3 regions of the Erwinia sp. PME.40.26/001 genome follow, and region 3 is predicted to be linked to each of the others. Evidence: riboswitches for the same ligand, from Rfam matches in the RefSeq annotation. Region 3 holds a riboswitch; each other region holds the start of a gene.

Region 1 (10,238 bases), on a different contig from region 3:
GGCGTGGCGGTCAGCAGCAGGATCCCCGGGATCTGCTCGGCTAACTGCTCAATAACCTGATACTCGCGGCTCGGGGCCTCTTCTGACCACACCAGATGATGGGCCTCATCCACCACCATCAGGTCCCACTCGGCATCCGCCAGTTTTTCCAGACGCTGCTTGTTACGGCGGACAAAGTCCAGTGAGCAGATAATCATCTGCTCGGTTTCAAACGGGTTATCGCTGTCGTGCTGCGCTTCGGCATAGCGGTCGTCATCAAACAGTGCAAAGCGCAGGTTGAAGCGGCGCAGCATTTCAACCAGCCACTGGTGTTGCAGGGTTTCCGGCACCACAATCAGAATACGTTCGGCACGGCCCGCCAGCAGCTGCTGGTGAATGATCATCCCGGCTTCGATGGTTTTACCCAGACCCACCTCATCGGCCAGCAGCACGCGCGGCGCGTGGCGGCGGCCCACATCGTGAGCGATGTGCAACTGATGGGGGATCAGGCTGGTGCGCATGCCGCGCAGGCCGCTGGTGGCCAGACGATACTGCTCACTCTGGTACTTGCGCGCGCGAAAACGCAGAGCAAAACGGTCCATACGGTCCAGCTGTCCGGCAAACAGGCGATCCTGTGGTTTGCCAAACACCAGTTTGCTGTCCAGCATCACTTCACGCAGCACGACGTTTGCTTCTTCGCTATCAAGCCGGGTACCCACATAGCTGACTACGCCATTGTCGGTTATGACCTCGTCAACCTCCATCTGCCAGCCTTCGTGGCTGGTGATGGTGTCACCGGGATTGAACACCACGCGGGTGATCGGTGAATCACTTCTGGCATAGAGACGGTTTTCGCCCGTGGCAGGAAAGAGCAGGGTAACCATACGTGTATCTACGGCAACCACCGTTCCCAATCCCAGTTCGCTTTCCGTATCGCTTATCCAGCGCTGACCAAGTGTAAAAGGCATAAATATTCGGCTCGATTCTCGTCTAGTTTATTTTCGGCAATAGCACTGCTGCCCGGTAAAGAGTGCCCGGCGATGAATGCACGCAGTCTGCACAGCAGCTTCAAGTATGAGGGTGTTGATACTCAGGAAGGGCGCTATGGTACTGGAAGGCTGCCCGTTCGTCACCTGTCAAAAAAGCCCCAGCTGTCCTGTTACCAGTGTAGCAAAGTCATCCTGCATAAATGGCAGGATACCATCGGCGACCGGCTCCAGCTGGCGCGTGAGGTAGTGATCGTAGTCCAGCGGCGTGAGGCGGGCTTCCAGCGGCTCGGGGCCTGACGTTGCCATCACATAGCGGATCTTGCCCCCTTTCTGATACAGCAGCGGGCGGCCCAGCTTCTCATTCTGTTCATCTGCAATGCGCGCAGCGCGCACGTGCGGAGGCACATTGCGCTGATACTCGCCCAGCGGACGACGCAGCCGCTTGCTGTACGTCAGCTGGTCGTCCAGCTCACCCGCCATCAGCTGGCGCACGGTCTCAAGGATGTAATCCTGATAAGGCTGTCCGGTGAAGATACGCAGATAAAGCTCCTGCTGAAATTTTTGTGCCAGCGGCGTCCAGTCAGTGCGCACGGTTTCCAGTCCTTTAAACACCATACGCTGATTATCACCGTGACGGATCAGGCCCGCGTAGCGTTTTTTGCTACCCTGTTCAGCGCCGCGTATGGTGGGCATCAGAAAGCGGCAGAAGTGGGTTTCGTACTCCAGCTCCAGCGCGCTGTCCAGATTGAACGTCGTGCGCAGATGCTGCTGCCACCACTGATTGACCCGAGTCACCAGACGGTGGCCAATGTCCGCGGCCTGTGTTTCATCGTGGGCCGACTTCAGCCAGACAAAGGTCGAGTCCGTATCGCCATAGATCACGTCATAGCCTTCGGCTTCAATCAGTTCACGGGTCTGACGCATAATATCGTGGCCACGCATGGTGATTGACGATGCGAGGCGGGGATCGAAAAACCGGCAGGCGCTGGTACCCAGTACGCCGTAGAAGGCATTCATAATGATTTTCAGCGCCTGCGAAAGGGGCTTGTTGCCCTGTTTTTTAGCTTCTTCACGGCCCTGCCAGATCTGGTTCACAATGGCGGGCAAACAGTGGGTGGTGCGGGAGAACCGCGCCCCACGGTAGCCGGCGACCGAATCGGCCTCATCCGGGTGCGCCATCCCTTCGACCAGCCCCACCGGGTCGATCAGGAAGGTGCGGATGATTGAGGGATACAGGCTTTTATAATCCAGCACCAGCACCGAGTCATACAAGCCGGGGCGTGAGTCCATCACGTAACCGCCCGGGCTGGCCTCCGGTGCCACATCGCCCAGATTGGGCGCGACGAACCCTGCTCGGTGCATGCGCGGCAGATACAGATGGCCAAATGCGGCCACGGAGCCACCGTGCCGGTCAACGGCCAGACCGTTAACTGACGCGCGCTCCAGCAGGAAGGGCATCAGCTCGGTATGCTGAAAAATACGGGTGACCAGCTCACAGTCCTTCAGGTTGTAATGGGCCAGCGCAGGCTTATCTTCGGCAAAGCGCTGGTTAATTTCTTCCATGCGCTGCCAGGGGTTATTGATGGCTTTGCCCTCTCCCAGCAGCTCGCGCGATACCGCTTCCAGACTGAAAGACTCGAAGTTCCAGAACGCGGATTTCAGGGCATCGATACCGTCGATAATCAGCCTGCCGCTGGCCTGGGCAAAGAAGACGCCCGGCTTAAACCCGTGTTCACGCCACTCGAGTGCCGGGCTGTGTCCGCGGCCCAGATTCAGGGGGACACCGTAGCGATCGGCATGTTTTTGCAGGACGCGCAGGTCAAACTGTACGACGTTCCAGCCGATCAGCACGTCGGGATCGTGGCGGGCAAACCAGGCATTGAGTTTTTCCAGCAGCAGCGGCCGGCTGGCAACGTACTCCAGATGAAAATCGAGTGTGCTGGCATCGCCGTTTTCCGGGCCGAGCATATAGACATCTCGCTGGCCGCAGCCCTCCAGTCCGATGCAGTACAGCTCACCGTGGCGGGTCGTTTCAATATCCAGGGAAACCCATTTCAGCGGGGGGCGGTAGTCCGGGTGGGGTTTCAGCCGGGTGTTGACCAGACGATCCCCGGCGGGTTGGCCGCTGAACCAGACCGGTGCGGTAATGAAGCGCTCCATCAGAAAACGATCCGGCGGGCGCACGTCGGCTTCATACAGGGTAATGCCGTTTTCCCGCAGCAGCTTTTCCAGCCGCTGGAGCTGGCGCTGCTGGCGGCAGTACAGCCCCACCACCGGGCGCTGGCGGAAATCTTTCATCTCAAGGGGGGCAAAGCGCCAGTGACGTTCTCCGCTCAGCAGCGCGGCGGCGGCGGCCTGCTGTTCTGCAGGGATAAATGCCACGGACTCCTGCGGGGGCAGGACCACCTGCTGGGGGCCCGTATCGGTTGCCAGCCATAGCGTGATTTCACTGCCTGCGGGGGTGTCCCGCCAGTGGCGAGTTAACAGAAATCCTGCACGTGCGTCGTTCACCTTATCTCCTTAAGACTTCAGGCTGCTCCGGGTTGGCGGTACCCACTGACCCGTATCACTGTCTTCAGTCAGCCGATCGGAACGCCTGCGTTTGCCGCCCAGATGCCATTCGAATGATGGTGGCGACTGGCGGCCAGATGCTCAATAATAGCATGTTTATTTATACAGTGTTCACGCAGGTATTCTCTTATACTACGTTCCCATACAAAACAGGTCTTGACGCTTGACTGAAGCCTCTGGACAATCCGGGATTCTGTTAATCAGTTTGGAACATTATGGAAGCCTGGCTACAACATTTAATCACCCAGTCGCTGGCCTGGTCGCTGCTGGCTGTCGGGCTGATCACTTTCTTTGAATCGCTGGCGCTGGTCGGATTGCTGTTACCGGGCACGGTGCTGATGGCCTCTTTTGGTGCTCTGATCGGCAGCGGACAGATTGGCCTGTATCCCGCCTGGGCCGTCGGGACGCTGGGCTGTCTGCTGGGGGATTGGGTTTCCTACCTGATTGGCTGGCAGTTTAAAGGGCCGCTGCACCGCTGGTCGTTTATAAAAAAACACCAGAAGCTGATGGATAAAACGGAACATGCGCTGCACGCACACAGCATGTTCACCATCATTGTGGGCCGTTTTGTCGGGCCGACCCGCCCGCTGATCCCGCTGGTTGCCGGGATGCTGGAGCTGCCGATACGGAAATTTATTCCCCCGAATATCATTGGCTGCCTTCTCTGGCCACCGCTCTATTTACTGCCGGGCATTCTCGCCGGTGTCGCGATTGATGTGCCGAAAGAGGCCAACAGTGCGATGTTTAAGTGGCTGCTTCTGGGGGTTGCGATCCTGGTCTGGCTGGGATGCTGGCTGTGCTGGCGCTGGCTGCGTGCCAACAAACAGCACGACTGGGCGACGGTGTATTTGCCGCGAACACGCCTGCGCTGGCTGGCTCCGCTGATGATGCTCCTGGCAGTGGCCAGCTTCACGGCCCTGCAGTTCCATCCGATGATGCCGATTTTCCGCCACCTACTGTGGGACGTGTTCTTCTAAGGTTACCCCCAGCACTGTCGCTTCCGGTACGGCACCGCGCTGCAACTGCGCGGTGCTGCCGTCCCAGTAAACCCGTCCGTCGACAATCAGCAGGCTACGCGGTGCAATCGCGGCGGCGTCTTCAATGCTGTGCGACACCATCAGCAGGGTAATATTTCGCTCGCTACAGACCTCATCCACCAGGCCCAGCATCTCTTTGCGCAGGGCCGGATCCAGCGCAGAAAAGGGTTCATCCAGCAGCAGGATCGGCTGCTGACGAACCAGGCAGCGGGCGAGGGCGGCACGCTGGCGCTGGCCGCCGGAAAGCTGGTGCGGCAGTCGGTGCAAATGTTCCGTCAGCCCGACGCGCTGTGCAATGTTCTGTAACGCGTGCTTTTGCTGGTGGTTCAGTTTCAGCCCGGGATGTAACCCCAGCCCGATATTCTGCGCCATGGTCAGATGGGGGAAGAGGTTATTTTCCTGAAACAGCATGGATACCGGACGCTGCGCGGGGGCGCTGTTGCGGTGATCGCTGCCATTCAATATCAACTCGCCGCCGTTGACCGGCAGAAAGCCGGCGATCAGACTCAGCAGGGTACTTTTTCCTGCTCCGCTGGGGCCCAGGATGGCCAGTCGTTCCCCCGCCTGCACGCTGAAGGTAAAGCGCATCGGCAGGTGATGATACAGCCAGGTCAGATTAGTCAGGTTTAGCATGGTTCCCCGGCAGTTTTTCAATCAGAGTGAACAGCAGGAAGCAGAGCAGCAAAAGTAACAGCGCGGTGACCGCCCCGTCACTGCTGCGGTATGAGCCTATCTGCTGATAAAGATAAAACGGCAGGGTGCGGAAGTGCTCATTGCCAAACAGTGCCACCACGCCAAAATCACCAATTGACAGCACGCAGGCAAAAGCGAGCGCCTGCGCAAGGGGGCGCTTCAGGGCGCGCAACTCAATCAGCCGCAGACGGTTCCAGCCGCGAATATCCAGCGACAGGCAGAGCCGTCCATAGCGTTCAGCCATATCGCGCAGCGGGTTCTCCAGCACTTTCATCGCATACGGCACCGCCATCAGTGCGTTAGTCACAATCACTATCCCCTCTGCCGACGCCGGCAGCCCGATGGTCTGGTTGAGCAGCAGGAAAAAACCGGTGGCCAGGACAATCCCCGGCATCGCCAGTATCAGCATGCCACTCAGTTCCAGCGTCTGCCCCCACAGCAGGCGCTGGCGCTGGCGCAGTTCACGGCTGCTCCATAGCAGCATCAGCGTCAGCACCACGCTGAGGACCCCAGCGCCCAGGGCAATGCGCAACGAGGTGAACGTCGCCTGCCACAGTGCGGGCTGGTGCAGGACGCCGCCAAACCCCTGATTCATTCCGTCGGCCACCACCGCCAGCAGCGGTGGCAGGATCAGCAACAGCATGCTGGCGATCATCAGTCCGTCAAGCAGGCGGGCGCGACCGCTGTCCTGCGGGTTACGCCAGCCCCCGAGGCTGTCACTCCCCGTCGGCAATACCTTACTCAGGCGCTGGCTTAACATCACGAGCCCGAGGCAGCACACCATCTGTATCAGCGCCAGCAGGGCGGCCCGCCCGGGATCGTAATCAAAACTCAGCGCCTGGAAGATCGCCAGCTCAATGGTGGTCGCTCGCGGCCCGCCCCCGAGGGACAGCACGGTGGCAAAGCTGGCAAAGCACAGCATGAAGATCAGTGCCCCGGCAGGCAGAAGCTGACGCCGCAGCCACGGCCATTCGACAAGGCGAAAATGCGCCCAGCCACTCAGCCCCAGCTGGGCGGCGATCTGTCGCTGTTCAGCGGGGATCTGCTGTAAGGCCTGGAGCAGCAGGCGCGTAGCCAGCGGCAGATTAAAGAAGACATGGGCCAGCAGGATCCCCTGCAGGCCATAGGGAGTGAATGAGTAGCCAACGCCGAGCAGGGCGCAAAGCTGCGCCAGCCAGCCGCTGCGGCCGTACACGCTGAGAAGACCAAACACGGCCACCAGTACCGGCAGTACCAGCGTCATAGCACACAGCCGCAGCAACGTGCCACGTCCGGGGAAGCGACGGCGGTAAAGCGCACGCGCCACGGGAATAGCCGGGAGTACCGACAGCAATGCCGACAGCAGCGCCTGCCAGAAAGAGAAGCGCAGCACGTGCCACAGGTAGCTGTCCTGCCACAGTCCGCGCCAGTCCGTGGCGGGCGCGTTTTGCCACAGGGCGAAAAACGCCAGCAGGGCCACGCTGACCAGCAGCAGGCCGGCCAGCAGGCCCGGGACTAACCAGCCGGGAATTAGCGGCTGACGGCGCGTTGCCATGCACTAATCCACTGGCTGCGCTGGGTGGCAACGTCCTGCGGGCTGAACTGCAACGAAATGGCCGGCACGGTCAGGGTGTTGAACCCTTCTGGCAGCGCGGTATGGGTAGCCGGATACATCCAGTTGCCGGTAGCAATGGTTTTCTGGAAGGGTTGTGTCATCACGAATTGCATAAATGAGTGTGCCAGCTCAGGCTGCTTACTGGCTTTTAACTGCCCGGCCACCTCAACCTGCAGATAGTGGCCTTCACTGAAGTTTGCCGCGGCATACTGATCTTTCTTCTCTTCAATCAGATGATAAGCAGGCGAGGTCGTGTAACTGAGCACCATATCACTTTCCCCTTTCAGGAACAGACCGTAGGCCTCACTCCATCCTTTCGTCACGGTGACGGTCTTCTTCGCCAGTTGCTGCCAGGCTTCCGGGCTCTTATCGCCGTAAACTTTCTGCATCCACAGCAGCAGGCCAAGCCCAGGAGTGCTGGTGCGCGGATCTTCATAAATCACCTTCAGAGGACGGTCGCTCTCGACCAGCTCCTTCAGGCTTTTCGGCGGGTTCTGCAGTCTGGTTTTATCATAAACAAAAGCAAACCAGCCGTAGTCATAGGGGACAAATGTTGTGTTCGTCCAGCCGCCCGGCACCGTAGCGTGGCGGGTGTCTACCTTTGACGGCGCAAACAGGCCGGTTTTTTCGGCGGCATCCAGCAGATTGTTATCCAGCCCCAGCACCACGTCGGCCTTGCTGTTTTTGCCTTCCATACGCAGGCGATTGAGCAGCGAGACGCCGTCTTCCAGTGCGACGAATTTCAGCTCACAGTTGCACTGCGCTTCGAAGGCTTTTTTAATCGCCGGCCCCGGCCCCCATTCGGCAGAGAAGGAGTCATAGGTGTAAACCGTCAGGGTATCTTTCGCCGCGAGGGCAGGCAGGGAAAACAGCGCCAGCAGAGGGAGTAATTTTTTCAACACTTTGCGTTCCTTTAAGGGAAAATGCGCAAAGGATCTGAGTCAGTGACACTCTCAAATCCCTACGCCGGTATGATCCGGATCAGGTTCGACGGGTTTTTCTCAGCGAAAACATGCTGCACAGACATTGACCCGGCGTCGGGCAATGTCTCAGCAGGGTGTTCGCACCCCGTTGAGAACGGCCTATTCTAGTGGTTTCGTCTTTGTTACGAAAGCGTCATGATTCGGGCGGCGCGAACCAGGCTGATTTAAAGTCAAACCAGCCGAGGGTATTCATGCGTACGCCGCGCATGCTTCGCTGGCCGTGCAGCAGCAGCCAGTGATGGAACAGGGGATGCAGATAGTTACTGTCTATCAGCTGTTTGCTCCAGTCAGCCAGCGGCAGGGTCTGTTCGCGCCACTGCCGCGCATCGTTTTCCCAGTCGGTGGGCACACAGTGGTGCATCAGCGGGATCTCATACAGCAGCGAAAACAGGGAAAACTCTAGCGGCAGCGTGAAGTTGGCGCTGCCCAGCCAGATGTCACTTTCCGCCTCACCGCGATACCAGCTTTCGTAGTCAATTTCCTGGGTGATGAGCGTGACGCCGTGCGTGGCAAGGATCGGCCCCAGCGCGTTGGCGATCCCCTGATGCTCGATATGATCGCTGTACCAGGTGATGGTCAGTGAGGTCAGCCCTGCGGGTTTTTCTGCGGTCGCCATTGAGCGTCGGTGATGCCAGCGCGGCAGCAGCCCGTAAGCCGGGAACCAGTAGCGCTGATAGGCGATGCCGCTGTGGTTAAGCAGGGCAATCGGGTTAAAAATGGTGCTGATCCAGCGGCGCAGCTGTTCATTGCGCCCCTGCTCAGAGCGCTGGTCGAACATCAAAAAATAGCAGCCCTCTTCCAGACGACTCTCTTCCGACTTCTCATCGGTATTTTCGCTCTGCAGTTTGACCCCGGAGTAGACCAGCTCATCGCTGATCTCCGGCAGGACCCAGATATTGACCTCATCTATCAGCGCCCGGTAGCCGAAATAGTCATCAAAGGCGGAAATACGCAGCTGGCTGTGCTGATTGCGTTCCACCGCGTAAGCCCCGGTGCCGACCGGCTGACGGGCAAAGTTGCGCATATGCGGCCACTCTTTTGGCAGGATCATGGCGCTGACGCTGCCCAGCAGCCACGGCAGCCAGTTATCGGGCTGGTGCAGATAAATATCCAGCGTCCACGGCGTGTGGCACTCAATCCGGTCTAAATGGCTGTAAAGCGGCTGCGTTTTCAGGCGTTCCAGGCTGGCAATGACATCGTCGACATCCAGCTCACGGCCGTGATGAAAGTGGATCGCCGGGCGCAAAAAGAAGCGCCAGTGATCCGGTGCAATCTGCTGCCAGTGGTGGGCAATATCCGGCTCGATTTCCCCGTTTTCCTCATTTATTCGCGCCAGCCCGTTAAAAATCTGCCGGGCAAGGTGAGTTTCAGAGCGACGCAGCGGCGTTCCGGGCAGCAGATTGAGCAGGGGACGATAGTAGAGCACGCGAAGAATGTGTTTTCCCTGACGGAAACTGCGGCCCAGATGGGAGAGCAGCATCTGGCGCACGCGATTTTTATCGCCGACTAACTGCACCAGCTGATCGATGCGATCCTGTTCCAGCAGATCCTCAGCCCGCTGTTGTTGCAGCGCCAGCCCGGTATAGCGGAAGGTCAGACGCGATCGCTTACCGCGCCCGGCCTCGGCCTGCCACTCCAGCCACCCCTGTTCCTGCATGGCATTCAGCAGGTTGCGCATATGGCGGCGTGAGCAGCTGAGTTGTACCGCCAGATCGCTGAGGGTGGTCTCCTGAGGCTGACCATCGCAGCACTGCCAGAGCCGGATAAATTGCTGCTGTAAACGGGGTGAGGACATAAAAGAGGAACCCTGTGTTAAAAGCTGTCTGTTTTTCCTGCCTTATATTACGGTGATAATGGCTGCAGATGAAAGAGTGGGAGGCATTCATATCTGAATGGCACTTGATCATCGTTATTCATCTCCCTGCTATTAAGGGTATTCTGAGTATGGTGCTTTTCACCAGCCAGCTAGCTTCGGCATAGCTGGCTTTTTTCGTGGGTTTTCTTCTAAGCTGTGGAGTAGTTATCCGCATTGTCCCGTCACTGAGGCCTTATTCATGTCATCGCTCCTTAGCCGTCGTATCCATCCGGTGTATCTGGCATTTATGGCGGTTTCTTTTATGGTCGGCATCGCCGGTGCGCTGCAGGCCCCGACGCTGAGTCTGTTTCTCAGCCGTGAAGTCGCGGTCCGGCCATTCTGGGTGGGGTTGTTTTACACCGTCAATGCGGTCGCGGGAATTGTGGTCAGCCTGCTTCTGGCAAAGCGATCCGACACCCGGGGCGATCGGCGGATGCTGATCCTGTTCTGCTGCGTGATGGCGACAGGAAACGCGCTCCTTTTTGCCTTTAACCGTCATTATCTGACGCTGGTCACCGCTGGCGTTTTTCTCTCTGC
Region 2 (10,238 bases), on a different contig from region 3:
TGCCAGGTTTTCCTGCAGGTGGGCAACGGATGATGTTCCCGGGATCAGCAGGATGTTAGGTGAACGGTGAAGAAGCCAGGCCAGGGCGACCTGCAGGGGTGTGGCGTTGAGCTGTTCGGCAACGCGGGTCAGCGTAGCAGACTGAAGCGGATTAAAACCGTTAAGCGGGAAGAAAGGCACATAGGCAATCCCTTCCCGGGCCAGCGCATCAATCAGCGCATCATCGGTGCGGTGTGCCAGGTTGTAATGATTCTGAACGCAGACGATCTCGCAGATTGCGCGGCCTTCGGCAATTTGCGCCGGGGTGACGTTGCTCAGACCAATATGCTTGATCAGCCCCTGTTGCTGTAGGGCGGCCAGCGCCGTCAGCGGTTCTTCAATGGAACCTTCCTGCGGGCGGGCGGTATTAAACATGATCCTGAGATTGACCACATCCAGCTGCGCCAGCCCCAGGTTTCGCAGGTTGTCATGGACGGCATTGACCAGCTCCCCGGGGGACATGGCCGGGATCCATCCGCCTTTTTTATCTCTCAGCGCCCCAATTTTGGTCACCAGCGTGAGGTCATCAGGATAGGGCGCGAGTGCCTCGCGGATCAGTTTGTTGGTGATATGTGGGCCGTAAAAATCACTGGTATCAATATGATTGACGCCGGCCGCCACTGCTGCCCTGAGAACCGCCAGCGCGCGGTCAGGATCGTTGGGCGGGCCAAAAACGCCGGGGCCTGCCAGCTGCATTGCGCCATAGCCCAGTCGTTTTACCTGACGCGAACCCAGAGAGAAGAGGCCGGATGTACGGATGTTGTGCATAGTCATTTCCTGAAGGAGAGGTGGGATAACACAAGGAACAGCGAGGTTTAATCTTAAGCCCGCGCATCACGTCCTATCCATGCTATAAAGTCCGTATTATCTTTTTAATCGTCCAAAATTAATCATGGATCCTCTTTCTGATATTCTCGCGTTGCTCAAGCCACAACGGTATGTTTCCGGCGTCCTCGACGTGGGCGGAGACTGGGCGGTGCGTTTTCCGCCTAACGCAGGCATCAAATGTTATTCAATGGTGTCGGGCGGCTGCTGGCTGTCTGTCGAAGGGGGACCCGACCCGGTACGATTGTCGGCGGGGGACTGCTTCCTGCTTCCTACCGGACGTCCCTTTGTTATGGCCAGCGACCTGTCACACCCGGCGACAGACTGGGCGGTGGTGTTTGCCGCCCCGCGCGCCGGCGGGGTGATCCGTCACAACGGCGGGGGAGACTGCCTGATGACCGGCAGCCGCTTCTTCCTGGACGACCCCCACGCCACGATTCTGCTGACCATGCTGCCAGCGGTGATCCATCTGCGGGCGGAAAATGACCAGGCGACCCTGCGCTGGCTGGTTGCGCAGATGATGGCCGAGCTGGATGAACAGCGTCCGGGACATGCCCTGATCGCTGAACATCTGGCACATATGATACTGATACAGGCGCTGCGGCAGCATATGGAGTCGGGCGGTAAAGGGCACGCGGTGGGCTGGCTGTATGCCCTGGCCGATCACCAGGTGGGTGCGGCGCTGCAGGCCATGCACGCCGATCCGGCTTATCGCTGGACGCTACAAACGCTGGCACAGCGTGCCGGTATGTCCCGCTCGGCCTTTGCGCTGAAGTTTAAAACAAAGGTCGGGTCCTCAACGATGGACTACCTGACCCGCTGGCGCATGCTGCTGGCCGGGGACAAACTGCTGAATACCGACCTGCCCATTTCTGCGCTTGCTCCCTCGCTGGGCTATGAGTCTGAAAGCGCCTTCAGTACCGCCTTTAAACGCACGATGGGCTGTTCGCCGCGTGACTATGTGCGGCGTCATTCCCCGCCGGGGGGCAGATCGCGCTGAAGATACCCTGATGACCGACGGCAGGGCAGCACGGCCCGGGGCTTGCCAATACTCTGCCACTTCCTTATGCTGGCACCGACTGTAAAAAATCATCACTGACTCGGGGTGCCCTTCTTTGTGAAGGCTGAGAAATACCCGTATAACCTGATCTGGATAATGCCAGCGTAGGGAAGTCAGATGCCCGACCGGCATCGCCTTCTTGATCGCCGGTTGGGAGCGAAGAATGATCCAACCTCAAGACCTCAGCCACACCGATATGGCGCATTCCCTGCGGCTGTATCGTCAGCATTCCCCTCTGACCCACTGTATGACCAATGATGTGGTACAGGCCTTTACGGCTAATGTGCTGCTGGCGCTGGGGGCTTCCCCGGCAATGGTGATCGATCCGCAGGAGGCGGCACAGTTCAGCCCTGTTGCCGATGCCCTGCTGGTGAATGTCGGTACGCTGACCCGCAGCCGCAGCGAAGCGATGCTGGCGGCCATTAATGCCGCCAGGCAGGCCGGGCGTCCCTGGACGTTAGATCCGGTAGCCGTTGGCGCACTGGACTTCCGCACGGCCTTCTGCCAGCAAACGCTGGGACTGAAACCGGCCGCTGTCCGGGGGAACGCTTCCGAAATCATGGCGCTGGCCAGGCAGAGCGTCAGCGGCCGGGGCGTCGACAGCCGGCATGCCTCCACGGCGGCGCTGCAGGCGGCTGTTTCGCTGGCGCAGGAGACAGGCGCGATTGTGGCCGTCACCGGTGAAACCGATTTTATTACCGATGGCCTCCGTACCCTGAGCGTGGGCGGCGGCGACCCGCTGATGACGCGGGTGGTAGGGACCGGCTGTGCGCTGTCGGCGGTCGTGGCCGGCTTTGCCGCACTGCCGGGCGACCGCCTCACACATGTGGCCAGCGCCTGCCGCGTGGTGTCGCTGGCCGGTGAGCGTGCGGCCGCAGCGGTGGACGGGCCAGGCAGTTTCATTCCGGCCTTTCTTGATGCCCTGTACCGGCTGAACCCGGAGGTGCAGTGATGAAAAGGATTAACGCGCTGACAATTGCCGGTACTGACCCCAGCGGTGGGGCAGGGATCCAGGCTGACCTGAAAGCATTCTCCGCGCTGGGTGCGTATGGCACCAGCGTGATCACCGCGCTGGTGGCGCAGAACACCACCGGCGTGCAGTCGATCTGCCGCGTTGAGCCGGCGTTTGTTGCCGCGCAGCTGGATTCCGTTTTGTCGGACGTGCGCATCGACACGATTAAAATTGGCATGCTGTCAGAAAGCGCCATCGTCGAGGTGGTGTCCGGGCGGTTGAAACAGACCCGCGTTCCCTGGGTGGTGCTGGATACGGTGATGCTGGCCAAAAGCGGCGATCCGCTGCTGTCGCCCGAGGCGGTGAGTACGCTACGGGATCGGCTACTGCCGCAGGTCTCGCTGATTACGCCTAACCTGCCGGAGGCCGCCGCAATGCTGGAATGCGCGCAGGCGCGCAATGAGGAGGAGATGCGCGAGCAGGGACGGGCGCTGCTGGCCCTCGGCTGCCAGGCCGTGCTGATGAAAGGCGGTCATCTCAGCGAGTCGGAAAGCCCGGACTGGCTGTTCACCCGTGAGGGAGAACAGCGCTTTACTGCGCCACGGGTGAACACCCGTAACACGCATGGCACCGGCTGTTCACTCTCGGCAGCGCTGGCCGCGCTGCGCCCGCGCCATGATGACTGGCCCACGACCGTTCAGGCGGCCCGGCACTGGCTGCAGGGCGCACTGGAGCAGGCGGACTCGCTGGAAGTGGGGCACGGGCAGGGGCCGGTACACCATTTTCATCAGTGGTGGTAAGCGGTAAAACCCGGGTTCCAGGGGAAGATTTGTTGAAAACAGATCTTTCCCCTTCATCGGTTGGCGAAGGCAGTGCAGTATGCAGTCCACAGCGGGTGTGAGGGCCGTGATGACCAGGCCTGCGCGAGGCCTCTTTGGCCGGTCTGGTTTGCTCAGACGTTACCGATAAAAAAACTGATAATTCATCAGGGGGGCTTGCTTCCTCTTCGGCTACTAATACCATCGCCAGAGGAAGGGGGAGAAAAGCCCTTTACATTCGCCATTCAGCCGCGAGCATTGTGATAGATTTGGCAAACGCATAATCAGTTCTTACCGCAGAGGTGTGCTTTGCATCCTGAATCCGTGTTCCTTAGCCAGTTTAAAGCGATCTCACAGCAACTGATGATCGAACCTCGTGAGAAAATTAATCAACTGGCCCTTCTTTTATCAGAGAATAATATATTTCTGGATGAAAGTAGCGAAACGATTGACATGATTAACGCCATTTCTCATTCGATTGAGAGTGACTTCACAATAGCTTCTTTGCAGGCGATTGAAAAAAGTAACTTCTGTTTCTGGCAAAAGCTATTACTCAATAAGAAGATGGATATTTTCTTTTTCGGTGATGAACGTCATGCTGCTTTCTTTTTTGACATTCTTGATAAAGAAAAGGTCGGCAACCTTTTTTATATCAACGTGCCTGTCGGAGGGGAAATTGATACCGAGGCCTTCCTGCCCCCGTTACAAGAAAGCTGTCATCCGGTAATCATTTATGACCATGGGGCTGATGCGGTAAAGAGTCTCCCTGAAACCCAGGGAATAATGTTGATGGCTGATTTTCAGCAGGTGATGGTATTAAAGGCATTACCTTTCTCTGTTGAGCAGGATCCCTTCATCGCTTTTCTGCAGCATAAACATAATATGATGCTGGCAAAGAAGCCTCCTACGCTCGTGTTGGGGAACTCTTATGGCTATTATGCTTTACCAGCAAACCGTCTGAACAAGGCGGTTAACCTGTCAATGCATAGTCTGGATCTTCGACAAGCACACACCATGATTCAACATTATGCTGAAAGTAAAAAAATCAAATCAATCGTGCTGGTCTGTGGTTATTTCGATCTTTTTTACGAGTTATATAAAACGCGTGAGAAAGAAAACGTGCGTGTGGTACATATCATGAGTCATTATAATCATAAAAATAATATCATCCCTGATAATGATACTGTAACCAAATATCTGCACAATTCTGATGAAGCTCTGCTGACTCATTTTTTACCCGTGCTGAAGTCCAGCGATCGCCTGACGGAATTTAATCACGCACTGGATGATGCAGTCAGTCTCGCCAGCACCAGTGAGAACCTCGAAAAGCAGATTAATCAGGCATCTTCTATTGCCTGTGAATTGTATGAAACCACGTCTGAAACTCGTGCGGCCTTGCACAGTAAGCTTTATAAATACAAGGAAAGTAAAAATATTAATTCAAGATTGATCGCAGAAATGCGTGATCTGGCGAAAGATAAAGGTATTCGCATTCACTATGTTATTCCTCCTTTTCCAGAAAAGTACGTTGAATCCGTTCAACCCGCGATGATCGCTGAAACCCGGGCTTTCCTGAAAAGTATGGAAAGTTATCATTTCAGCTATCATGATTTTAATGAGGATAAAAGCTTTATCCGGACGGATTTTCGTGATGGCGATCACCTTAATTATCATGGTGCGGTTAAATTTGTAAAAGCGCTGAAGAAGAAAGGACTGGTGTTGTAAACCACACGACGTTAGCTCAACGATGTCACGGACAGCTTACCCCGATGTACGCTCATGACAACCGCGCTTTTTTGTGCGGATCGTTCTGAAAAATGGAGTCAGCAATTTGCCTTAGTGCCGGTTTTGGGTTCACCCTGTTGAGGTCAGAAAAACTGACCCGCGGGCCGTGGCAGCATGGCCCCGACACCACTTAACAGGAGTTATCATGACGGACATCGTTCAGTTATTGGGCAAAGAAGCGGATTCTCTTTTGCAACATCGCTGCATGACTATTCCAGCGGACAACCTCTACCTGCCGGGAGCGGATTATGTCGATCGGGTGATGGTCGATAACAATCGTCCCCCGGCCGTACTGCGCAATATGCAAACCCTGTACAACACCGGACGTTTAGCCGGGACAGGTTACCTCTCTATCCTTCCGGTCGATCAGGGCGTGGAGCATTCCGCCGGAGCCTCTTTTGCTGCTAATCCGCTCTACTTTGATCCGAAAAACATCGTCGAGCTGGCCATTGAGGCAGGCTGTAACTGTGTCGCGTCGACCTATGGTGTGCTGGCATCGGTATCCCGCCGCTACGCGCATCGCATTCCTTTTATGGTCAAACTCAACCATAACGAAACTCTCAGCTATCCGACCCAGTATGACCAGACGCTGTATGCCAGCGTGGAGCAGGCCTTTAATCTGGGGGCGGTTGCCGTCGGGGCCACCATCTATTTTGGCTCTGAGCAGTCGCGCCGGCAGATTGAAGAGATCTCGGCAGCGTTTGAACGGGCGCATGAACTGGGGATGGTCACGGTGCTGTGGGCCTATCTGCGTAACGATGCCTTTAAAAAAGAGGGCGTGGACTATCATGCCAGTGCGGATTTGACCGGGCAGGCCAACCACCTCGCCGCGACCATTGGCGCAGATATCGTTAAGCAGAAGTTGGCTGAAAATAATGGCGGCTATCAGGCGCTGAAATTTGGCCATACCGATGCGCGGGTTTACAGCACGCTGACCAGTGAAAATCCGATCGACCTGGTGCGTTACCAGCTGGCGAACTGTTATATGGGCCGTGCGGGGTTAATTAACTCCGGCGGAGCAGCAGCGGGCGAAACCGATACGGCAGAATCAGTGCGGACGGCGGTGATCAATAAACGGGCCGGAGGCATGGGGTTGATCCTGGGGCGCAAGGCGTTTAAGAAATCGATGAAGGACGGGGTGGCGCTGATCAATTCGGTGCAGGATGTCTATCTGGCGAAAAACGTCACCATCGCCTGACGGTAAAAAGGGCTGACCAATAAGGAAGGTCAGCCCCTGCATGACAGGGGACCCAGGCTCTGTCGGGGGCGACCTTTTTCCGGTCGATCCGCTATCGTTTATAGCGTTTCAAACCATTCGCTGTTCTGCTCGGCAATCGGGGTAATGGAGAAAATCATCTCCTGCAGATGACGACGCAGCGCCTGTCCGGCGGCATCGGCATCTTTTGCGCACAGCGCCTGATAAATCTGCTGGTGCTGCTCAATCAGGCTCTCCGGGGGAGAAACCTTACTCAGCGTCAGAAAGCGCACGCGGTCCATCGTCGCCTTGATATTCTCCACGGTCTGCCACGCCAGCTCACAGTCAATACTTTGCGCAATCAGCCGGTGAAATTCATCGTCCAGCAGCAGGAACGCCTGGCTGTCGTGACGATCGGCGGCCAGCCTCTGTAACTGCAGATTATGTTCCAGAGCCGCCAGCCCTTCAGGCGTGGCCTCTGTCGCCGCCCGGCGCACCACGGCAGCCTCAACGGCTTCACGAATAAACCGACCGTCAGCCACCCGCCGGGCGGAAATTTTACGCACAAAGGTGCCACGCTGAGGCAGGATCTGCACCAGGCCCGCCTCAGCCAGCTTGATAAAGGCTTCACGTACCGGCTGGCGGGAAACATCAAAGCGCGTGGAAACTTCTTTCTCGGACAGAAATGCGCCAGGGGGGATGACACAGGTGACGATATCCTGGCGCAGAAAACGGTAGATCTGCTGGTTGACCGGCTCACTGGCGGTAATGGTATAGACAGTCGACATTCGGCAACTTCCCTTTAGCGGCGGGGCGACAGCCCGCCCGCACGTGGCGTGAAAGCCTTCAGTCTAATCAGGCTGGCGCATCAGCGCCAGAGTTAAACGCGGGCAACCAGTTGATGCACGGTTTGTTTTGCACCCCGGGTTAACAACAGCTGGTAATAATGGTTCACCTGGCGCACAAAGGTGTCGTTGCCGGGCAGGTCGTCGCCAAAGATATTCTTTAACCCGAGCAGCGCCGCCACGCGCGGTTCACCCTCTTCTGTCTCCGCTACGCGCTTCGCCAGCTCGTCACGGAGGGGATCGTTGATGGTAACCGGCTGGCCCTGCTCGTCGCGGCCGCTGACGTAGCGGATCCAGCCTGCCACCCCCAGCGCCAGCAGATCGAAGCGGCTGCCGTGGGCCAGATGCCAGCGAATACTGTCCAGCCAGCGCTGCGGCAGCTTCTGGCTGCCGTCGTTGGCAATCTGCGCAGTGCGGTGCTTAATGGCACGGTTGTTGTAGCGGGCGATCAGCGAATCCGCATAGGCCGTCAGATCAACGCCGGTGGCGCGCAGAGTGGGGGCCTGCTGATCGAGCATCAGCTGACGCGCCGCGTTTTTAAAGTGCGCATCGGCCATACAGTCGCTGATGTGCTGATAGCCAGCCAGGCTACCCAGATAGGCGAGGAACGAGTGGCTGCCGTTCAGCATGCGCAGCTTCATCTCTTCAAATGGCAGCACGTCGTCCACCAGCTCCGCCCCCGCTTTTTCCCAGGCCGGGCGGCCGCTGACAAAATTATCTTCAATCACCCACTGGAAGAAGGGTTCGCAGGCGACGGCAACGGGATCGTCACAGCCCAGCTTTTCAGTCAGTGCCCGATGGGTCTCACTGGTCATCGCCGGGACAATGCGGTCAACCATGGTTGACGGGAAGGTCACGTGCTGACCGATCCATTCCGCCAGCTCAGGGGACTGCTGGCGAGCCAGCCCGGTGACCACGTTGCGGGTGACATGGCCGTTTTCCGGCATATTATCGCAGGACATCACGCTGAACGGTGGCAGTCCCCGTTCTCTGCGGCGAAGAATGGCGGCCAGAATAATGCCAGGCAGGGACTGCGGCGCTGCCGGATGGGCCAGATCGTGGCGGATGGCGGGGTGGTCGGGATTTAATTCACCGCTGGCCGGATGATGACAGTAGCCTTTCTCCGTCACCGTCATGGAAACAATCGCCACATCCGGCTGACACAGCGCCTCCAGCACTGCTTCAATACCGTCGCTCTGGCCGTGCAGCGCGTCGGTGACGACCCCGATAACGCGCAGATTAAGCTGGTCATCGGCCATTTCGGCCACGGTGTAGCACAGCTGCTGCTGACGCAGGGCGGTAATAAGCTCCCCGCTGTTCAGGTTGATTTCGCAGTAGCCCCAGTCGCTGCCCTGTTCTGCGGCGAGTCGGTCGCAGCAGACGGCCTGGTGGGCGCGGTGGAAGGCACCAAAACCAATATGAACCATGCGGGTGCGCAGTGCCTGGCGGTTGTACAGCGGGCGCTGCACGTCGGGTGGCAGTGCATCGGTAGATAACATAACCCATCCTCGGGAATAAGCGGGCAGGGCAGACCCCACCCGCGATGATCAGACGGACACCGGAGTATCCAGTTTCTTCGGCGGCTTGATCACAAACAGCACCAGGAAGGCCCCCAGCGCGGCGACGACGCCGGCCAGGATAAAGGCACTGTCGAACTTGCCGGTATGCTGAACGATGTAGCCGGTCACAATCGGGCCGATAATCCCGGAAAGGCTGCCGATCAGATGGATAAACCCGCTGATGCTGCCGACGCGACTCTTGTGAACCACATCCTGAATAATCGCCCAGTAGATCGCCCCGGTGATATACAGGAAGAAGATGGAGATCGACATCAGACCGACTGCTGAAGTGACTTCTTTTACCGTACCGGCAAAGGCGACACAAACCGCCGCTGCCATTAACGAGACCACCAGCACAATTTTGCGCGACAGCAGCAGCTTACCAGTCATCTTAAAGATTTTATCTGAGATGATCCCGCCCAGCGCCAGGCCTACGAAGCCGACAATCCACGGGATCATGGTGGTGATACTCATCGCCTTAATATCCAGCCCGTGCGCCTGTACCAGGTAGGCCGGGAACCAGCTCAGGAAGAAGAAGAGAATATAGTTGTAGCAGAAGAAGGCGAAGGCGGTGACCAGAATAATCGGCTGGCGCAGGTAGTAGCCCAGTCCGTGCTGTGACTGTGACAGTTCCTCTTCCGGGCTGAGCTGCTCGTCTTTCAGCTGGGCAATCAGGGCGCGTTCACGTTCACTTATTAACTTGCTTTTCAGCGGGTTGTCGGCGGCAATAAAGAACCAGATGACCATCCAGACAATACCAATCGAACAGATAATGGCGAACGCGGGACGCCAGCCGAAGGCGAGGGCCAGGTAACCAATAATCGGACCGGCTACCGCGCCGCCGAGCGGGGACCCGGCGCTCAATAGCCCCATTGCCGTGGCTGCCTGCTTTTTGGGGAACCAGCCGTTAATCGCTTTGTTCGCCGAGGCGCAGATTGGTCCCTCAGCCATCCCGAACAGCACGCGCAGGATTAACATCGACCAGAAGCCGGTAGCCAGCGCGGTAAAACCGCAGAAAATTGACCACATGCCGACGGCAACGCCCAGGGTGATTGTCGGGCCGAATCTGTCGGTGGCCAGCCCGCCGACAAAGTTAAAGATCGCATAGCCAAAGAAGAAGCTGCCGAAGATCAGGCCAAACTCTTCAGCGTTGAGCATCA
Region 3 (10,238 bases):
CGAGGTAAAGTTGCCCAGCACCAGTGAACCGGAGTCCGCGGAGGTAACATAGAACAGCAGGCCGGTGATGGTGGCCACCGAGGCGCTGAAAGTAAAGCCAGGATACTGCGCCAGCAGACTGTAGAAGCCGCGCTCCGGGTGCGCCATGGTCTCTTCAGCGAAGGCCATATTGCCGTGAATAATCTCGTATAGGGCGCTGTTACCAAAGATCGACAGCCACAGCAGGGTAAAGATAAATGGAATGGTCAGCGTCCCTACCACAAACTGGCGGATAGTACGGCCGCGGGAAATACGCGCCAGGAACAGGCCAACAAACGGTGACCAGGCGACCCACCAGGCCCAGAAGAACAGCGTCCAGTTGTTCATCCATTCCGTTGGACGATCGAAGGCGAAACTGTTCAGCGTCATGCCCATAAAGCGGTTGATGTAATCCCCGACGTTGAGCACCAGCGCATTCAGCAGGAAGCTGGTATCACCGACGAACAGCACAAACAGGATCAGACCAAAGGCCAGCAGCACGTTGAGCTCTGACAGGAAGCGAATGCCCTTATTCACGCCAGAGGTGACCGAGATAGTGGCCATGATGACCGACAGCACGATCAGCCCGGCCTGCGCCGTCAGTCCTTCCGGCACATCAAACAGCACCTTCAGGCCATAGTTCAGCTGCACAACGCCGATGCCCAATGTGGTGGCAATACCAAAAATCGTCCCGAGCACGGCGGCGATGTCCACGGTATGACCGATTGGCCCGTTAATACGTTTACCGAAAATAGGGTACAGGGCCGAACGAATGGTCAGAGGCAGGCCGTAGCGATAGCTGAAGTAACCCAGGGCGATGCCCATCAGGGCATACATGGACCAGCCGGTCAGACCGTAGTGGAACAGCGTCCAGACCATCGCCTGACGCGCGGCTTCCATCGTCTGTCCCTGGCCCTCTGGCGGCATCATATACTGCGTGACCGGCTCGGCGACGGAGAAGAACATCAGATCGATACCGATACCGGCGGCAAACAGCATGGCTGCCCAGCTCATCAGGCTGAACTCGGGCTTGGACTGCTCAGGACCGAGCTTAATGGAACCAAAGCGGGAACAGGCCATAAAGATAACGAACACGATGTACAGCGTGGCGGCCAGCAGGTAATACCAGCCGAAGGTGTTGGATACCCAGTCGAGGGTACGATTAATCCAGCGATCGGAAAAATCAGTGAACAGAATAGTCGTCATGGAGAACAGCAGGATCAATACTGCTGAGGTGTAGAAAACCACGGGGTTGATACGATCTTTTTGAGGCTTTCCTGGTATTTCAGTCGTCGGCATAATGTCTCCGCAAAAAATGATCAGGGAAAGAACCTGAAGTCCGCTCTGCGAAGCGCGCATTAGCGCATACTGGGTAAAATCCGCCGTATATCCGCTAATTACACTGGGAGAACCATCAGGATGAATATTAGTGTAATTTATTGATTAATCGTTATAACTCTTGACTCAAATCGCCTCCGGAAAGTAAATTTTGTGTAAACAGAAGCACGAATGATAGTTTTTATTGATTGAGCATTCAATTAAAAAAATTTCAGCGTCTCAAATTGCCGTCTTTTTCCCCATTAAAACCGCATATCGCTTGACGATTCCCACCCGGTAAAATAAAACTATTTCCTGTCAGGGGAGTCTCGCCAGAGAGACTGAGAGGCTAATGAGCGATTTATCGCGGCGTAGCGACCCTTAGAACCTGACCCAGTTGATACTGGCGTAGGAAGACGCGTACCCTGATGACGGGCCAGCCGGCCACCCAGCGTACCCGCGCGAAGGCCTGTGTTTATTCCGCCTCAGCCTTTTTCCTTATCCTTATCACGGGTCTCATCTAGTTTTGAGAGGCTAACGTGACGCTATTGGTAACCCCCCTTCTCCCTGTCAGGATCCTTACCTCATGAGCCGCTGGTCTGTGATCGGTGACGGCGTTGCCGGGCTGTGCATCGCCACGATGCTGGCAGAGCACGGCCAGGCCGTGGAGGTGATCACTTCACCGCGGCATGATGCGGCATCCCACTGGGCAGGCGGAATGCTGGCCCCCTGGTGCGAAGGCGAAAGCGCCCCGGCGGAGGTTGTTGAGCTGGGCCAGCGGTCTGCCCCGTGGTGGTCTGCACGTGTCAAAGGCGTGGAGCATCAGGGCACCCTGGTAGTCGCCCCCCCGCGCGACGCGCCTGAACTCACCCGTTTTTCGCGCATGACGCACGCCCATCAGTGGGTGGAACCGGTCACGCTGGAACCCGCCCTGGAAGGGCGCTTTGCCCGCGGGCTGTTCTTTGCCGGCGAGGCCCATCTCGACCCGCGCAGCGCGCTGCAGCAGCTGCGGGCCAGCCTGCTTCAACACGGCGTTGACTTCCATCAGGACAAGCCCGGCGGCACGGTTATTGACTGCCGGGGGATCCACGCTGCCCACGAACAGCCGGGACTGCGCGCCGTTCGCGGCGAAATGCTGATCCTGCACAGCGATGAGGTGCAATTCTCCCGGCCCATCCGCTTACTCCATCCCCGCTTTCCCTGTTACCTCGTACCGCGCACGGGGGGGCGCTTTATGCTGGGGGCGACCATGGTGGAAAGCCACGATGACAGCCCGATCAGCGCCCGCGCCATGATGGAGCTGCTAAGTGCCGCTTACGCCATCCACCCGGCACTGGCCGAAGCCAGAGTGCTGGAAAGCGGCACCGGGCTGCGTCCGGCCTACGCTGATAATGTCCCTGCCATTCATCGCCATAACGGCGTCTGGTCCGTTAACGGCATGTACCGGCACGGCTTTCTTCTCGCGCCAGTGATGGCGGAAAACCTGATGCAGCAACTGATACAGGAAAACCTGATATGAAAATTCAGCTTAACGGCCAGCCGGTCGATACTGCCGCCCGCACCCTGGCGGAATTGCTGCGCGAACAGCAGATTGACGCAGGCTGTGTCGCCAGCGCGTTAAATGGACAGTTCGTGCCCCGCGCCCGCTATGAAACGCAGCCGATCACATCAGGCTGTGAACTCGAAGTCCTGTCACCCATGCAGGGGGGATAAACGATGTTTTATGATTTTGTACCCCAGTCACGTTTTCTGCTCGGTACCGCCGGGTACCCCTCTCCGGCGATCCTGCAGCAGGCGCTTGCGGCCTCCGGCAGTGAAATTATCACCGTCAGTCTGCGCCGTGAAGGCAGCCACGGTACAGCCTTTCGCGAGCTGCTGACCGGGCTGAATAAGCGGGTTCTGCCGAACACGGCGGGCTGTCACAGCGTGAAGGAGGCCGTCACCACTGCCCATATGGCGCGTGAGCTGTTTGATACGCGGTGGATCAAGCTGGAGGTGATCGGTCATGCCGATACGCTGCAACCCGACCCGTTCGCCCTGGTGGAGGCAGCGCGTATCCTCTGCGCCGACGGATTTCAGGTGTTTCCCTACACCACAGAAGACCTGATTCTGGGTGAAAAACTGATCGAAGCAGGCTGTGAACTGCTGATGCCGTGGGGCGCGCCAATCGGGTCGGGGCAGGGGCTGCGTAACAGAGAAGGGCTGCGCTCAATGCGCGCCTGGTTTAACGATATTCCGTTGATTATCGACGCCGGGATTGGTGCACCCAGCCAGGCAGCTGAAGCTATGGAGATGGGGTTCGACGGTATTTTGCTGAATACCGCCGTTGCCAAAGCGCAGGATCCGGTTCGGATGGCAGGGGCCTTTGCTGCTGCCATACAGGCCGGATGGGATGCCCGGCAGGCCGGTCTGGTCGAACGTCGCGATATGGCCAGCGCCTCGACGCCGATTTTTGGTATGGCGCAGTTTCACTCACGGGAGCTGTAGCCGATGAGCCGCTATCAACGACAGTCAATGTTGCCGGAAATTGGCGACGAAGGGCAGCAGGCCCTGCACCATGCGCGGGTGCTGGTGGTGGGCGCGGGCGGACTGAGTGCCACGCTGCTTCCGCTGCTGGCCGGGGCCGGTGTCGGTTACCTGCGGATTTATGATGGCGATCGGGTGGAGGAACACAACCTTCACCGCCAGACGCTCTTCGGGATGGGGGATATTGGCAATCTGAAAACAGCGTGCGCACAGCAGGCCCTATACAGGCGTAACCCCGAGTGTGTCGTGGATGTACGGCCACTGGCTCTGAGTGCAAGCCGGGTCGCCGAGGCGCTGGAAGGCATCGATCTGGCTATTGATGCCGCCGATAATTTCGCCGTCACTTATCTGCTCTCCGACGCCTGCCTGCCGCGTCGCATTCCGCTGGTCAGCGCATCTGTGCTGGGGCGGCAGGGCTATGTAGGGGGCTTCTGCGGCGGAGCACCCGGCTACCGTGCACTTTTCCCGCAGTTGCCAGGCAGCGCAGCGAACTGCAATACCGCCGGGGTGATGGGGCCGGCAGTGGCGACGCTGGGCGCACTTCAGGCTCAGATGGCACTCAGTATTCTGCTCGGATTTTCACCCTCACCGCTTGGCTGCCTGATTAACTGTGATTTCAGTACGTGGCATTTCCGGCAGTTTCGCTTTGACGGCGCAGATGAGCCGGACAGACCCGGCGTCCCCTTTATTGACAGGCCGTTGCTGACCAGCAGCGATTGTATTGTTGAACTGCGCAGCGAAGAGGAAGCCCCTCGCAGTATCAGCGATCGCGCTGTCCGCGTTCTGCCAGAGCAGATCGACCACTGGCAACCGCCAGCTGGCCGCCGGATTGTGCTGGTCTGCGCCAGCGGGCTCCGTGCAGCCAGCGCCGCCGCGCGCCTGGAACAGCGTGGCTTCAGGCACCTGGCGATCCTCGCGGCAAACCGTTAATAAAATGAGAGAAGGGATGTCTGAAATGAGCCGATAAACGCCCTTTTTCTATCGCTGGTGACCGCAGGAGATCCAATGCTGGGTGAAAATCTGCTCGCCAGCCGTGACATCATGCTGGAGGCGAGTAAACACAGCCTGATTTTTATAGCGCGGCAGGGCTGATATTGCGCAGGGTTTATTTGCATCTGCTCCTCCTGCTCAGTATCGTGTGCGCAATTTCCCCAGACTCGCCGGACTTAACCATGACCTCTCACGCTGCGAAAGATCCTTTGCATGGCCTGACCCTCGAAGCCCTGTTAATCAAACTGGAGGCGCGTTACGGCTGGGCAGAGCTGGCGAAACGCGTCAATATTAACTGTTTCAAGAGCGACCCCAGTATTAAATCGAGCCTGAAATTTCTGCGCCGCACCCCGTGGGCACGAAAAGAGGTCGAAGATCTCTATATCGCCTCGCTGGAGGAAGACGCTCGGGAGCAGGCAGCGCCGCCGGCCGATGACCCCTGGGCCAGCTGGCAGGGGAAAAAGTAACGCATCCTCTGCAGTCTTGCCTGGCGGCTGGCCAGCGCAGGGCACTCTGCTTTCTCAGGGCTGTTCTATCCTCCCCTGGCGGTGGGCAGGAAAATCATCCTCCCTCCCCATAAACGCCGCAGCAGCGGGTGAAAGCTGGCGATGCGCCAGCACCAGATCAAAGCGGGCATCCGCGTCCGGGAGAGGGTAGTAACGGATCCTGTCTGCCAGAAAATGGCTCATGCTCTGTGGAGCAAGGGTCACACCCGCACCAACCGCCACCAGGGAAAGCACGGCGTGCATGCCGAAGGCCTCCTGCGCCACGTCAGGGACAAATCCCGCCTTCGCGCACAGGCGGATCACCTGCAGATGAAACCCCCGGCCCTCCAGGCGCGGCCATAAAATAAAAGGCTCGTCGGCCAGCGCGGCAAGCGTCAGTTCTGACCGCCTGCCGAGAGGGTGATCCTGTGGTACGGCGATGCACAGGGCATCGCTGTCGAAGGGCGTCAGGCTGATGTCATCAGCACTGGCCACCGGGGGGATCACTACCCCCACATCCAGCGCCTCTTCACGCAAAGCGATAATTTGTGCCGCCGTTGTGGCTTCGCGCAGCTCGAGACGCACCTGCGGGTGTGTCAGGCGGAACTGGCGTATCACATCCGGTAAACAACCGTAAAGCGCACTGCCCACATAGCCCAGTCGCACAATGCCGGTTCGCCCGGCAGCCACATCACGGGTCAGAATGACGGCCTGCTCTCTTTGCTGCAACTGAAGATAAGCCTGAGCCAGAAAGGTTTTCCCGGCGGGCGTTAAGCCCAGCACGCGGTTACCACGTTCAATCAGGATGACATCAAGATCGTGCTCCAGTTTCTGTATGGCACTGGTCAGCGGAGGCTGTGACATATTCAGCCGCTTTGCCGCCCGGTGAAAATGCAATTCTTCCGCCACCGCGACAAACTGCTCCATCGCACGTAGCGTGATCGCTGAGGTATTACCCGTCCCCATCTCATCCCCCTCACGTCAATACGATATAAAAAATCTATCATGAATGCCGGTAAAGAGTATTTTTAATATCGCAGCAGCCCTCCCATACTTCCCCCTCATAGGTTTAACGTTGAGGAGAGAGCATGAATTTTAACAACAGTACGGTGCTGATCACCGGAGCAGGGCGAGGACTGGGCCTGGCCTATGCCCGCCTCCTGGGCAAACTGGGGGCAACGGTACTGATTCAGGATAACGGTGCCGCCAGCGATGGGGAGAGCGTCGATCCGCAGGTTGCGGAAGACGCTGCCGCCACGCTCCGATCGGAAGGGTTAACGGTGCGGGCGATAGCGGGCGATATCAGCACCCGGGAGGGCTGTTATGCTCTCTTCAACCGCGCGGAAGCCCTGACGGGACAGGTTAACACGCTGATTCACAGTGCGGGCTGGGTGGCGTATCAGCCGGTGGAAGCCATCGGGGATGCGGCCTTCGACAGGATGATGACCATTGCCGCAAAGGCACCGCTCTGGCTGGCACAGGCTGCCTGGCCCGGGATGAAAGCCGCAGGCTATGGGCGGATCGTCGTGACCACTTCCTGCCGGGCGCTTTATCCGCAGTATGTGCAGCACGGACTGACCGCTTACGCGGCGTCACGCATGGCGGTCGTTGGCATTATGCACGTGCTGGCCGCCGAGGGCGCAGAATCGGGGATCGTGGTGAATGCCGTGTCTCCCGTGGCGAAAACGCGGATGTGGGGAGTGGACGGCGAACCGGGTGATCTGCGGCCCGCAGACGTCGCGCCCGGCGTGGCTTTTCTGGCTTCCCCAGCCTGTCGCGAAGGTGGCTGGATACTGCGGGCGGCTAACGGCCAGTTTCATGCCACACGCGCAGCAGAAGCCAGTGGTGTACATTATCCTTACGATCTGCGCGCAGTGCATGCCGCCACGCCAGACGATGTTGCCGCAAACTGGGCGCAGATTGCCGTACATCATCCTGAGCCGCGCGGATGAATGCGGTATCTGTCGCCGTGGCAGGCGAGTTGCTTCTCGGGGAATCTCCGATCTGGCACCGTGCCGATCGGCAGGTCATCTGGGTCGATACCCCGGGCGGCGTTCTCCATCGCTTTGATCCGCTGACCGGTCACCACCGGACGCTGACCCTGCCCGCTCCGCTGGCGTTTGTCAGAGAAGCGCCGGACGGCGGGCTGGTCATCGGCACAGGCTGCCACATTGAGCGGATTGACCGCGCAGGCCGCAGACAGCGTATCGCCACCGCCCCCCACGCGCAGCCAGGTTACCGCTTCAACGATGCCTGTTTTGATGCCTGCGGCCGTCTCTGGGTCGGTCTTATCAATGAAGCGCTGACAGCGGGTTCAGGCTATTTGTATTGCCTGTCACCGGACGGGCGCTGGCAAACGATCGACGATGGTTTTACCCTGATCAACGGCCTCACCTGGCGTGATGACCAGCGGATGTTGTATATCACGGACTCCCTCGCCGGCATGATTTATGCCTGTCCCCGCGATCCCCTGACCGGGCGGATGGGGATCTGCAAGCCGCTGGTTACCCTCGCGCGTCAGTACGGCAAACCGGACGGGTTGGTGGTCGATCGCGAGGGTTATCTGATTAGCGTGCTTTTTGACGGGGCGGCTGTTGCCCGTATCTCGCCCGATGGTGAAACCGTTCGCTGGCTACCCCTTCCTGTGCCGCGCCCGACCAGCTGCACCTTTGATGGCAGCGGAACAACCTTATACATTACCTCAGCCCGGCTGGGCCTGTCTGCCCGTCAGCTGGCTCTCGCGCCCTGGTCAGGATCGTTGCTCAAAGTCGAATACGCCGTTGGGGATTTTCTGGAAAACATCGGTGATGTTATTACCCAAAACCGTTAATTTAACTTACTATATCGCCTTACTTTTTCGCCTTTATTTTCTGTCAGACTTCACCCCCTGACAGTTTTACTCTGGTCAGAACATTCGTTTTTCATCTGAACATGCCGCCCGACGGTAACGGCGACATATCAGGCTGGAAAACAACGAGGCATACGCTGATGTTTTCTCGCTTTTTTATCTATCGCCCGGTTTTTGCGTGGGTCATTTCCATTCTTATCATGCTGCTCGGTGCGCTGGCCATCTCGCAGCTCCCCGTGGAGCAGTATCCCGATGTTGCTCCGCCGTCGGTCAGCATCAGCGCCACCTACACCGGTGCCTCTGCCGAAACACTGGAAAACAGCGTTACCCAGATCCTTGAACAACAGCTGACCGGGCTGGATAATCTGCTTTACTTCACCTCCAGCAGCAGCTCACAGGGCAACGTCAGCGTTGATGTCACCTTCAGCCAGGGCACCGACCCGGACACGGCGCAGGTACAGGTGCAGAATAAGGTGCAGCAGGCGCTGTCGCGGCTGCCAACAGAGGTTCAGCAGCTTGGCGTCACCGTCACCAAGTCCCAGTCAAACTTCCTGCTGGTGATGGGCCTGTATGATACAACCGATAAAAGCAGCAGTTCAGATATCGGCGACTGGCTGGTCAGCAATATGCAGGAACCTCTGGCGCGCGCAGAGGGCGTCGGCGATATTCAGGTCTTTGGCGGTCAGTATGCAATGCGCATCTGGCTGGACCCGGCAAAACTTTACTCTTATGCCTTACAGCCTTCGGATGTAGCCGCCGCTATCCGGGCGCAGAACGTCCAGATTTCCGCCGGCAAGATCGGCGGACTGCCGTCACCTGACAATCAGCAACTGACGGCCACCGTGCGCGCGCAGTCGCGCCTGCAGACCCCGGAGCAGTTTCGCAATATCATCGTTAAAAGCGACCGTAGCGGGGCCATCGTGCGCGTCGGCGACGTTGCCCGGGTCGAACTCGGCAGCGAATCTTATGATATGAGCACCCGCCTGAACGGTCATCCTGCGGCCGGGGTGGGGGTGATGCTGGCACCGGGCGCAAACGCGCTGGACACGGCGAAGCGGGTAAAGGCCACCATCGCAGAGTATCGTCACTCCATGCCGGACGGGTATGAAGTCTCGTATGCCCTGGACAGCACCGACTTTATCAAAATCTCCATTGAGGACGTGGTGATCACCCTGATTGAAGCAATAGCGCTGGTCGTGGTGGTGATGTACCTCTTTTTACAGAATATCCGTGCCACGCTGATCCCCGCACTGGCGGTCCCCGTCGTGCTGCTGGGCACCTTCGGCGTACTGGCCGTTATGGGCTACACCATCAATACGCTGACGCTGTTTGCCATGGTGCTGGCCATCGGTCTGCTGGTGGATGATGCGATAGTGGTGGTGGAAAACGTCGAGCGCATCATGCACGACGAGGGACTCCCTGCCCGGGAAGCCACTGAAAAATCGATGAAGGAAATTTCAGGTGCCCTCGTGGCCATTGCCCTCGTGCTGTCAGCGGTATTCCTGCCGATGGCCTTTTTCGCCGGCTCAACCGGCGTCATTTACCGTCAGTTTTCCGTCACCATTATTGCCGCCATGACCTTTTCCGTGGTGGTGGCCCTGACCCTGACGCCAGCCCTGTGCGGCATGCTGCTGCGGCCCGTCACACCTCATCGCCGTGGCTTCTTCGGGGGCTTTAACCGGCTGTATGCCGCGACCGAACGAAAATACCGCCACAAGGTGCTGGGCACGCTGCGTCGCCCGGTGATGATGGTGGTGCTGTACGGTGCCATGGGGCTGATCCTCTTTGTGGTGTTCACCCGTCTGCCGGGCAGTTTCCTGCCTAATGAGGATCAGGGGAGCGTCATGCTGCAGGCAACGCTGCCAGCCGGAGCCACCAGCAGCCGCACGGAGGCGGTTAACCAGCAAATTGTCGACTGGTTCCTGACGGAGGAGAAAGACAATGTTGAGGTGGTCTTTACCATCAATGGCTTTAACTTCAGCGGGGCTGCACAGAACGCGGGTATGGCCTTTATCAAGCTAAAAAACTGGGATCAGCGTCCGGGGGCGGAGAAC

The links. Region 3 has a riboswitch for thiamine pyrophosphate ahead of ACZ3HG_RS18775 (FAD-dependent oxidoreductase). Riboswitches for the same ligand answer to the same signal wherever they lie in the genome.
Region 1: linked by a shared signal. The riboswitch ahead of thiB (thiamine ABC transporter substrate binding subunit) and the one ahead of ACZ3HG_RS18775 (FAD-dependent oxidoreductase) in region 3 are both predicted to bind thiamine pyrophosphate.
Region 2: linked by a shared signal. The riboswitch ahead of thiM (hydroxyethylthiazole kinase) and the one ahead of ACZ3HG_RS18775 (FAD-dependent oxidoreductase) in region 3 are both predicted to bind thiamine pyrophosphate.

Annotation. Positions count from the first base shown of each region.
Region 1 covers NZ_JBVHNP010000006.1:148,620-158,857, reverse strand. Annotated here, with positions in the region: gene rapA (RNA polymerase-associated protein RapA) at 1-947, opposite strand, end outside; gene polB (DNA polymerase II) at 1,116-3,479, opposite strand; gene ACZ3HG_RS17205 (DedA family protein) at 3,755-4,516, shown strand; gene thiQ (thiamine ABC transporter ATP-binding protein ThiQ) at 4,493-5,209, opposite strand; gene thiP (thiamine/thiamine pyrophosphate ABC transporter permease ThiP) at 5,193-6,803, opposite strand; gene thiB (thiamine ABC transporter substrate binding subunit) at 6,779-7,765, opposite strand; TPP riboswitch at 7,804-7,944, opposite strand; gene sgrR (HTH-type transcriptional regulator SgrR) at 7,980-9,641, opposite strand; gene ACZ3HG_RS17180 (MFS transporter) at 9,901-10,238, shown strand, end outside.
Region 2 covers NZ_JBVHNP010000001.1:1,356,570-1,366,807, reverse strand. Annotated here, with positions in the region: gene ACZ3HG_RS06530 (aldo/keto reductase family oxidoreductase) at 1-807, opposite strand, end outside; gene ACZ3HG_RS06525 (AraC family transcriptional regulator) at 932-1,864, shown strand; TPP riboswitch at 1,956-2,052, shown strand; gene thiM (hydroxyethylthiazole kinase) at 2,088-2,876, shown strand; gene thiD (bifunctional hydroxymethylpyrimidine kinase/phosphomethylpyrimidine kinase) at 2,876-3,676, shown strand; gene ACZ3HG_RS06510 (hypothetical protein) at 4,004-5,419, shown strand; gene fbaB (class I fructose-bisphosphate aldolase) at 5,625-6,677, shown strand; gene ACZ3HG_RS06500 (GntR family transcriptional regulator) at 6,776-7,462, opposite strand; gene ACZ3HG_RS06495 (mannitol dehydrogenase family protein) at 7,555-9,018, opposite strand; gene ACZ3HG_RS06490 (MFS transporter) at 9,067-10,238, opposite strand, start outside.
Region 3 covers NZ_JBVHNP010000008.1:42,033-52,270, reverse strand. Annotated here, with positions in the region: gene ACZ3HG_RS18780 (choline transporter) at 1-1,317, opposite strand, end outside; TPP riboswitch at 1,646-1,767, shown strand; gene ACZ3HG_RS18775 (FAD-dependent oxidoreductase) at 1,922-2,854, shown strand; gene thiS (sulfur carrier protein ThiS) at 2,851-3,048, shown strand; gene ACZ3HG_RS18765 (thiazole synthase) at 3,052-3,822, shown strand; gene ACZ3HG_RS18760 (HesA/MoeB/ThiF family protein) at 3,826-4,791, shown strand; gene ACZ3HG_RS18755 (VF530 family protein) at 5,034-5,318, shown strand; gene ACZ3HG_RS18750 (LysR family transcriptional regulator) at 5,373-6,302, opposite strand; gene ACZ3HG_RS18745 (SDR family NAD(P)-dependent oxidoreductase) at 6,425-7,288, shown strand; gene ACZ3HG_RS18740 (SMP-30/gluconolactonase/LRE family protein) at 7,285-8,166, shown strand; gene ACZ3HG_RS18735 (efflux RND transporter permease subunit) at 8,325-10,238, shown strand, end outside.